DNA from 3 places in the Arthrobacter sp. MP_M4 genome. Region 2 is predicted to be linked to each of the others. Evidence: riboswitches for the same ligand, from Rfam matches in the RefSeq annotation. Region 2 holds a riboswitch; each other region holds the start of a gene.

Region 1 (3,251 bases), on a different contig from region 2:
GTCGGGATTGTCAGTTACGCCTCGATGGACTCGTTCCTGACCAAGCAGCTCGACAACCAGCTGGTGCAGGCCGCCGACCGGACCCGCGAGTTTGGCCGCTCCGGCGGACGGGGCGATCCCCTGGAGGCGCGCGGCCAGGGGATCGGTACCCTGAACGCCAGGATCGTGGACGATTCGGTCCGCAGCGCCGGCTTCCTTGCCGAGGACGCCACCCCGAAGTCGCTCACCGATGAGGACGACGAGATTCTTCTGAAGCTCTCCACCCGGCGCGATCCTGTGAACCGGACGCTCTCCGCCGGAGCCTACCGGCTGGTGGCGGCCAGCACCCCGGACGGCGACGTGATCGTCACCGGGCTGCCGCTCGCCGAGAAGCACAAAACGCTGGCGTCCCTGGTCTGGACCATGGTTTTGGTCTCCGCGGGCGGTCTAGTGGTGATTGGACTGGCCGGCACCGCGCTGATCCGCCGCACCATGAAGCCCCTGGACCAGCTCTCCGGGGTGGCCACGCAGGTATCGCGTTTGCCGCTCGATGCCGGCGAAGTGGGCCTCGCCATGCGTGTACCGGCCTCCGCGGCGCATCCCGGAACAGAGGTGGGCAGCGTCGGCCACGCCCTGAACCTGATGTTGGACAACGTGTCCAGCGCCCTGGAGGCCCGGCAGAAAAGTGAAATGAAGGTCCGGCAGTTCGTGGCGGATGCCTCCCATGAACTGCGCACTCCCCTGACCGCCATCCGTGGCTATACCGAACTGATGCGGATGACCGAGCACTTCACGCCCGACGGCGCAAAGTCCCTCGCACGGGTGCAGAGCCAGTCCGAACGCATGACCACCCTGGTGGAGGACCTGCTGCTGCTGGCGCGCCTGGACGAGGGCCAACCGCTGAAGCTCACCGAGGTGGATCTCACACAGCTTGCCGTGGAGACGGTGAGTGACGAGAAAGTCATGGCCCCGGACCGCATCTGGCATCTGGAACTTCCGGAAGAGCCGGTGGTGGTCCGCGGGGACGCGACCCAGCTCCACCAGGTGCTGGCCAACCTGCTATCCAACGCGCGTAAGCACACCGGCCCGGGCACCATGGTGGTGACTGGAGTGCAGCGCGCCGCTGACGGGGGTGCCGTTCTGACCGTGACGGACAACGGCCCGGGGATCGCCCCCGGGTTCGTGGACCGCATCTTCGCACGGTTTACGCGGGCCGACGCGTCCCGGAAGAATCCGCTGACCGGTGCGGCGCCGCCACCCGGCCGGACCCCTCTCCCGCACCTCCCTGCCCACCCGCCCCGTGCGGTCCCGGGGCCCCCCGCTGCCGCAGCTGCTACGGCCGCGTCGGCCGAGGGAACCAGCGGGCTGGGGTTGTCGATTGTGCAGTCGATTGTCGAGGCCCACGGCGGCACCGTCAGCGTGACCTCAGCGCCGGGCCGGACCGAGTTCACGGTACGCCTTCCGCCGACTCCTCCTCCGGAGAACACCGGCCACCCGGGAGCGAGCCGCTAAAGCCACGGCCCCGCCCTGAGTGGAACCACCGAGGACATCGGGGAGCATGCCACGCAGACCGGGGCGGCCAGCAAGCCGCCGCGCCGCCACCAGGGACAGCCGTTATCGAAATGTGACTTGACGGCTCATATCCTGTACCGTTTTAGGGTGCGGCCATCAACGGGCCGCATATCCGGATGCACGCCAAGCTCTGCCGCCTCCCGGATTCCGCTGGACCAGGCAGAGGCGGGGGACCCAGAGTTCCCGGGCATTTGCGCAGATTGCCCCCACGGGGTGAAGCCGACACGTGAGATTCCGTGCGGCCGGGTGACCTCATCCGAACCCGACAGCTAACTCCGCAGGCGTTGAGAGGCGATCATGACCACATCCGAGGCACAAACGCGCCCTGACGGCGCTGCAAATACCCGTTCCGAAGCTTCGCGCCACCGCGCCGAGCCGGCAAAACCAGCATCTGCCCTGTCCCGGTTCGCCGGCCCCGCGGGTTCCCCCGGACGCCGCGTGGCGGCCATCGCTGCAGCGTGCGCGGTGCTGGTGGGGGGCGCCGCCGCCGGCCAGGCGTCCCAACCCGCAGCCCCCACAGTTACCGCCGGCAGCGCCACGCAGTCGGCCGTCACGGCCGATCCCCTGCCGCGCCTCAATTTTGAGCATGTACTGGTGGGGACCCAGGCCAATATCCCTCCCAGTGTCGTCGCAGCGCAGTCGGCCGAGGTAAAGCCCGCCGACACACCGGCTGCGGCGCCGGTTCCTGCCCCCGTACCTGCTCCCGCTCCGGTCCCCGCACCTGCTCCCGTTGCCGTGGACGACCCCGCCGGTGCGCAGGCCTACGCTGCCAGCCAGTTGGGCTCCCGCGGCTGGGCCGCCAACGAGATGCAGTGCCTGATGAAACTCTGGACGAAGGAGTCGGATTGGAAGACCACTGCCACCAACCCGAGCAGCGGCGCCTACGGTGTGGTCCAGTCCCTGCCGGCCGAGAAGATGGCCAGCGCAGGCGCCGATTACCGCACCAATTACCGAACCCAAATCAATTGGGGCCTGCAGTACGTCAAGGACCGCTATGGATCACCGTGCGGTGCCCTGAACTTCCACTACGCCCACAACTGGTACTAAACCTGAGGCCGACGCACTGCCGGTAGGTCATTGACCGCCGGCACGGCTGGGGATGAACTGCAGCGCCCACTTGTTGCCGTCGGGGTCGGCGAAGTAGACGAAGTGTCCCCAGTCCTGGACATCAATGTCACTGGCGTCCACGCCGGCGTCCTTCAATTGCCTGTGGGCCTGTTGGATGTCGCTAACCACCACCTGCAGGCTGGGGGCGGTGCCGGGAGGCGCGTCGGTCAGGCCCTCTCCTATGGCGATCGAGCACGCCGAGCCGGGCGGGGTCAGTTGAACGAAACGGATGCCGTCCGAGGGCCGCTCGTCGAAGTCTGCGTTGAAACCCACCTTGTTGACGTAGAAATCCTTGGCGCGGTCCACATCGGACACGGGGACAAAGACCAGTTCAAGTTTCCAATCCATGCGGCTCAGGCTAGTCCCCGGGGCACGCTTTGCGGTAGCCCCAAACAGCCTGCCTTAGGGGTACTCCGGGGCCGCGGCCGGCCGGGTGGCTGGGCTAACCAGCGACGCCGTAAAGTCGGTCGCCGGCGTCGCCCAGGCCCGGAACGATATAAGACTTCTCGTTCAGCTTCTCGTCGATGGAGGCGAGCACGATCGTGACGTTGGCGTCCGAGAGTTCTTCCTCCAGCTTCGCCAGTCCCTCCGGG
Region 2 (3,251 bases):
CCATGCCACCGGCGTTGCCGCCGACGGTCTTGGCAATAACGGCCAGCGAGTTGGTCTTGGTGACCTCGGCGCGGTGCCGTGCGTTTGCACGAATAGTCATTAAGTTCTCTCTTTCGTGATCCTGGGTCTGCGCTTTTTGGGCGCAGGCTGAGGACGCTCCGGCATCTTGGGGGTACGCCGGATCGCCCCGAAATGGGTTACTTAGCGAAGGGTGTACTGCGAAGACGCGCCAAAAGCGGGAACTGCTTGCAGGTGCATAGCCTGCGGGCCGGACTCAGCAGAGATTGAGTCGGCAGTGCGGAGTCCGGTTCGGGCGCCGGCAAGGGCGGCACAAACGTTGGATTCCAGCGGGCTCGTAGGAGCCGCGCAAGCGCGATAAAGCGCAGCATTGTGGCGTGAAGACACGAAAGTAGCCTCTCCCAATGCCTGCGAGGTGAGCTGTCGGATTCGGATGGGAGTCACCCGGCCGCTCGGCTTCCGTAGGAAGCTTTACGACTTAACCCCAAGGTCTTCTTGCGAAGACCAAAATTGGTTCCCCCGCCCCTGCCAGACGATGTCATGCGAACGGACCTTGAGCGGTGGCAGAGCTAGGCAATCCACTCAAGAGCGCCAACTTCGGAAAAGTTGGCGTAGGTCAAACGGTACAGCAGTGCGGACCGAATGTCACATTCGGGTCACGGCGTGTTCCCAGAATTTGAGAGCACCCCATCAGATTTCTACAGCCATCCGGTCGGGTCAACGACTTCGCCGTTGACCATGACTTCGAAGTGGAGGTGGCAACCGGTGGAGGCACCGGTGGTGCCGCTCAGCGCCAGGACATCGCCGCGGGCGAGTGTCTGGCCCACCTTGACGCTGGCGGAGGACAGGTGGTTGTACGTGGTCTCCAGGCCATTACCGTGATCGACCACCACCCGGTTTCCGCCACCGTAGGGATGCCAGCCCGTGAAGGTCACGGTGCCGCTTGCCGCGGCGTGGACGGCCGTGCCACATTGGGCCGCGTAGTCCTGGCCGCGGTGGAACTCGCCGGAGCCGCCGGTGATCGGGCTGACGCGGTAGCCGAACGGCGACGCGGTTTTCAAATCGTCCAAGGGCGCGCCGAGCACGCCTGTTGACGCTGCGCGGGTGATGGAGCCGACCGACTGGGCGCTCAGCAGTTGCTTGAGCTTCCCGTCCGGATCGCTCTGGGTGGTGACAGCGCTGCGGTTGAAGTCGATCTTTGCGTCTGCGGCCGTGATGGCGGGCTGGACCGCGGCGGGGACGGCATCGGACACGGTGCCGGTGTCTATGGCCATCACGGGTGCGGCCGCCGGGGCCATCACCGTGAGTATTAATCCCGTGGCGGCCAGCGCAATCCCGGCCTTCTGGCCGACGCCGCTGGCGGCGGCCAAGTCCGTTACCTGGCGGAACGCGCTGCGGCGGACCCGGCGATCGTCTCGGTGCGTTTCACGCGGGTGGTCGGCGGGGGCAGCAAGGGCCGGGCGCGGCTCCGGAGCGGCGCCGGTCGCGCGGCGGCGGCCCCTTGCGGTTTGGGTGGTCAAAGACGAATCCTCTCTGGAGAGCCTGCGGAGTTAGCTGTCGGATTCGGGTCAGAGAGATCAAAGACCCGGTCCGCCGTAGCAAGCACGCAGACACAGAGGGCTCCAGCGGAGTCCTCTGGTTACACGTGATTGCCGCTGACGGACTTCACCCCGAGGCCGCTGAACAGCCAAAAAGTGGTTCCCCCGCCCCTGCCAGAAAGTGATACTGCAACTGGTCCGCTGGCAGAGCTCGGCGTCGGATCAGATAACGGTTTGGTATCGGTGCTTGTTTTCAACTATAGGCGATGAAGCTGTCCAGAGATAAATCCGTTATCCATCTTGTGCGCCACCTTTGGGCGTCCGCGAGCTTGAGGGCGGCGGTTATGACCCGACGGTAACGAAAACGTGGGCGGCGACCTCGGGAGGAAGTTCCAGCGCACCTTCGATGTCCGGCACGCGCACGGAAATGTACTCACCGACGCGCTCCAATGAGATCAGTGCCCCCGGCCGGATGCCGCCCTCATCGAGTTGAACCAGCAGTTCCGGTTCAACTTGGATGGGTTCCGCCAGCCGGTTGACTCTGACCACCGAACCGGGTCCGTAGCCGGCCATGGCGTCGAGCAGGTTCACCACGCCGTCGGAATAGGGTGAAGAGGGCAGGCCGCCAAGCTCCGCGAGGCCCGGAATCGGATTGCCGTAAGGCGAGACTGTGGGGTGGTCGAGTAGCTCAAAGATCCGCCGCTCCACCCGTTCGCTCATCACGTGTTCCCAGCGGCAGGCCTCCTCATGGACGTAGGCCCAGTCGAGCCCAATGACGTCTGCGAGGAGCCGTTCGGCCAACCGGTGCTTGCGCATGACACCGATGGCTCGCCTCCGGCCGGTTTCGGTCAGTTCAAGGTGCCGGTCACCGGAGACAACCACCAACCCGTCGCGCTCCATCCGGCCGACGGTCTGGGACACGGTGGGACCGGAGTGGCGCAGCCGTTCGGCAATGCGGGCACGAAGAGCAACGATGTTCTCTTCTTCGAGTTCCAGAATGGTCCGGAGATACATCTCGGTTGTGTCGATCAGATCCGTCATTCAGCTCCGCTCCTCAAGCGCCGTCCCTGCGTGCTTTCCACCGTACCGCGTGCTGCTGGCGCCCTGGCGGGGTCCGCCGTACGTTCGCAGGCCAGCTTAGTCTAATTTGAATTACTCCGGATAATCTCAATGACCGGACTGTGACGGGCCGCTTTGCTTGCCCCGCGGGCCAGTCAGGCAGAATGAAACGACAGGCTCCGCTGCAGCCACCCTGCCGGGCCACACTTAGTACCAGCCGAAAATTGGAGCCACTGTGAGCGACACCAGCATCACGATTCCCGCAAATCTCCTCCCCAAGGATGGCCGGTTCGGCGCCGGCCCGTCCAAGGTACGTCCGGAACAGATGGAGGCCCTTGCCTCCGCGTCGGCGCTGCTGGGGACATCGCACCGCCAGGCGCCGGTCAAGAATCTTGTCGGGTCGGTCCGGACCGGGCTCGGCCAGTTCTTCCGGGCACCCGAAGGCTATGAGGTCATCCTGGGCGTCGGCGGATCAACGGCGTTCTGGGACGTTGCCAGCTTCGGTCTGGTGGAGAACAAAGCACAGCACCTGTCCTTCGGTGAGTTCGGCTCGAAGTTCGCTGCCGCCACCAACAAGGCTCCGTTCCTCGCGGAGTCCTCCATCATCACGTCCGAGCCCGGTACCCGCCCGGCGGC
Region 3 (3,251 bases), on a different contig from region 2:
CTGCCCTGACGTTCGTTGAGAAAGCGGGGGTGTCCGCCACCGGCCTGGTCGTCCAGAATGATTCGGCGGCCTCTGCACTCCTGGAAGCCGCCCACGACGCTGATCTGGTGGTGGTTGGCTCCCGGGGGCACGGCGGCTTTTCCGGCCTGCATGTGGGGTCGGTGGCAACACAAATCATCAATCATGCACCGTGCCCTGTCCTGGTGGTCCGGCCCAAGACTTCCTGAGGGCGACCGCCGGTGCACCGGATCCGGATCCGGGGTGCGGAAGAATGTCCCCATGAGCGAAGCCGGCGATTTCATTGACAGGGCGCTTCAACGCGAGTCATCGTGGAGCCGTGCCGAGGAAGCGGAAGGACGGTTCGGCAGCGGTCACCGATACTACGGCTCGTCCGTCGGAGCTGTGCGTGGGACGGTCCGCGACACCCTGCGCCGGCATCAGGATCTGACGCACGATGACATCACCGCGTTGAGCTCCGAGTTGTGGGAGGTGCCCGTCTTCGAACGCCGCCTCGCCGCCGTCGTGCTCCTGCAGTCAAAGGTCCGCGTGCTGACCAACACCGACCTGACCCGGATCGAGGGCTTCGTGCGCACGGCCCGGGTGGACGCGCTGGTGGATCCGCTGGCGCTCGACGTCGTCGGACCGCTGGTCGGCGGACTCGACGTCGTAGGGAGGGTCCGCGCCGACAGCGTCCTGGACCGCTGGGTGCGGGACCCCGATGCCTGGCTTCGCCGCGCGGCTGTGCTGTCTCCGCTGCCGGAGTTGCGCGCCGGTGCGGGAGACTGGTCCCGGTTCGTCCGACACGCCCGCTCGGTGCTGACGGAGCCACCGGAACGGCGGGACGGCGACGCGGATGCCGCGGGGGCCGTCACCCTGGTGCTCGCCGAGATGGCCAAGCACCGGCCGGAGCTGAATTTCCAGGAGTAAACTCCGCCCCGGCGTTTTCTTAGCCTGCCGGGCGGCGCTCCACCACCGCGTAGGCCTTTTCGTCCAGGAACACCCAATCGGTGACCACCATGAATCCGAGGGCGTCCACGCGGTCATTCAGCACGTGGATGTCGAAGCCCCCATCGCGTGGTTCCGCATCCCAGGTCGAGACGTGGACCTCCCCGTTCTCCAGGACCAGCAGCTCGGTGTTGACGTTGAAATCTTCAGCTGGCTGCGTGCTGAGCTGGCAAATCGCCACACTGTGTCGTGGGACGTTGATGGTGTTCATAGTGGGCCCTCCGCGTCGAGGATACGGTGATGGCATCACCTTACGCCCCGGGCTGAAACGGGAGCCACGCTGCTGGACGGACCATCCCCGCGGCCACCTCGATGTGACAGGCTGTGATCGTTCCGTTACCGTTGATGGGTGCCTGTTGTTTCCGAGACGGGCTCTCCCCAGCCGATTGCCTAACTCTGTCGCGGCCCGGGGACAACTCGCAGCAACGTCCGGCAGAGACGGGGAAACCACATTTTGACCCGCTTTTTTCAGGGGTCTTGGGGTGAAGCCGCACAGCCCGTTACGATCGGGCCCGCGTGCGGCCGGGTGACTCCCATCCGAATCCGACAGCTCACCTCGCAGGCATTGGGAGAGGCTCCTTTAATGACTTTTAGCAATACCCGTGCGCCCAAACGCGTTTCCGCCGGCACCATCGGCCGCCAGGCCGCAGTTCTCGTCGCCACATCAGGGATGGTGCTCAGCGGCGCCATGGCCGCAAATGCAGCCGAGGCTCCCGCCCAGCGCGACTCCGCACCGGCGTCGTCCGTTGACGTCCAGGGCGCGGTGTCCGCGCCGGTTATGGCCGACTCCGCAGTACAGATCACCTTCGAGCGTCCGGCCGTAGTGACCACCCCGGCTCCGGTCGTTGAGGCGCCCAAGCCCGTTGAGGCGCCCAAGCCTGTGGCAGCTCCGAAGGCGGCTGTCGCAGCAGCGGCGCCGGTCCGTGCCGCGTCAGTGGCCCCGGCCGCGGCACCCGCCGCAGCCAAGGCCACCGTCAAGGTTCAGGCTGCCCCCGCCCCGGCCGCGGCACCCGCTCCGGCCGCGGCAGCAGGCGGCGTCAACGCCACGCTGCTGGCCGTAGCCTACGGCCAGATCGGCATCACCCAGGACTGCACCGCCATGGTGGAGAAGGCCCTGAACGCTGCCGGCATCCCGGTCGGTGACATCGGACCGCGGGCTTTCCTGAACTACGGCACGGTCGTCGGCACCCCTCAGCCCGGCGACATCATTGTCCAGTCCGGCCACGTTGCCATCTACGCCGGCAACGGCCAGGCTATCAGCGGCGGCATGAACGGCGTCAACGCCACGATGGCCCACCCGCTGTCCTGGCTGACCGCCACGGGCCCCGTAACGTTCGTCCGCGCCGGCTAGCACCACCGCTTAGCTCTGCGTACAGCAGGCCGGTTGATCGGTTGCCTTGGGGGCAGCTGATCACCGGCCTTCTGCGTCCCCGGCGCCGGGGTCAACGTCGTACCGCAGCAGCACCACGCCGTTGCCGAAGGCACGGGTGTCCAGCAGCTGCAGCGAGGTTGTGTCATCGGCAGCCTGGAACAGCGGCTTGCCCCGTCCCACGAGAACCGGGTGGACGTAGACCCGGTACTCATCAATCAGGCCCAAGTGACGGAAAGTCGCCGCGAGGTCCGAACCGCTTAAGGCGAGGTCACCGCCGGGCTGCTCCTTGAGCGTCATCACCTCATCCACGACGACGTCGCGCACCACCCGGGCGTTCCACTCGGCTTTATCCAGGGTCCTGGAGTAGACAATCTTGGGCATGTCCCGCCAGATCTGTGCGAACTCGACCATCGGGGGAGTGCTTAACGGGTCCTGGTCCGCCGTCGGCCAGAAAGCGGCCATCAGCTCATACATGACACGCCCGTCCAGGAAAGCGCCCATGCTCCGGAGCTCGCTGTTGAAGTGCCGGTGCAGCTCATCATCCACCCGATGCCAGCCCAGGTCCCGCTCCGGACCCTCGATGAAGCCATCGAGGGATACCTGCATCATCAATACCACCTTGCGCATGGCGTTCTCCTTTGCGGCGCTGCGGACTCTTGGCGGACGGGGAGTTTCAGCGTACTCCGGGAACCCCTGCCGGGGCAGGGGAGCATGGAGCGGCCTTCAGCACTGATGGACGGGTCCAAGATTTCTACAAGGTCCGGGCTTGCATTGACGCACGGTTGGGAGAAAGATGTGGGGAAGTTTGGACCATCCACGGACCTACGTTTTCGGAGGTAGAGCATGCCTGCGAGCCCGCCCGTGGCAGTAGACA

Evidence for each region. A riboswitch is a leader RNA that binds a small molecule or an ion and turns the genes downstream of it on or off. The one in region 2 is predicted to bind cyclic di-AMP.
Region 1: another riboswitch for cyclic di-AMP. It lies ahead of RCH15_RS11185 (hypothetical protein); the one in region 2 lies ahead of RCH15_RS11595 (M23 family metallopeptidase).
Region 3: another riboswitch for cyclic di-AMP. It lies ahead of RCH15_RS11985 (hypothetical protein); the one in region 2 lies ahead of RCH15_RS11595 (M23 family metallopeptidase).

Annotation. Positions count from the first base shown of each region.
Region 1 covers NZ_JAXCHX010000013.1:37,416-40,666, forward strand. Annotated here, with positions in the region: gene RCH15_RS11180 (sensor histidine kinase) at 1-1,491, shown strand, start outside; cyclic di-AMP (ydaO/yuaA leader) riboswitch at 1,690-1,850, shown strand; gene RCH15_RS11185 (hypothetical protein) at 1,849-2,598, shown strand; gene RCH15_RS11190 (glyoxalase superfamily protein) at 2,626-3,006, opposite strand; gene upp (uracil phosphoribosyltransferase) at 3,101-3,251, opposite strand, start outside.
Region 2 covers NZ_JAXCHX010000014.1:19,735-22,985, reverse strand. Annotated here, with positions in the region: gene RCH15_RS11600 (NlpC/P60 family protein) at 1-100, opposite strand, end outside; cyclic di-AMP (ydaO/yuaA leader) riboswitch at 410-569, opposite strand; gene RCH15_RS11595 (M23 family metallopeptidase) at 717-1,538, opposite strand; cyclic di-AMP (ydaO/yuaA leader) riboswitch at 1,543-1,758, opposite strand; gene RCH15_RS11590 (metal-dependent transcriptional regulator) at 1,899-2,597, opposite strand; gene serC (phosphoserine transaminase) at 2,851-3,251, shown strand, end outside.
Region 3 covers NZ_JAXCHX010000015.1:9,484-12,734, forward strand. Annotated here, with positions in the region: gene RCH15_RS11970 (universal stress protein) at 1-227, shown strand, start outside; gene RCH15_RS11975 (DNA alkylation repair protein) at 280-927, shown strand; gene RCH15_RS11980 (hypothetical protein) at 947-1,216, opposite strand; cyclic di-AMP (ydaO/yuaA leader) riboswitch at 1,383-1,584, shown strand; gene RCH15_RS11985 (hypothetical protein) at 1,589-2,356, shown strand; gene RCH15_RS11990 (dihydrofolate reductase family protein) at 2,417-3,004, opposite strand.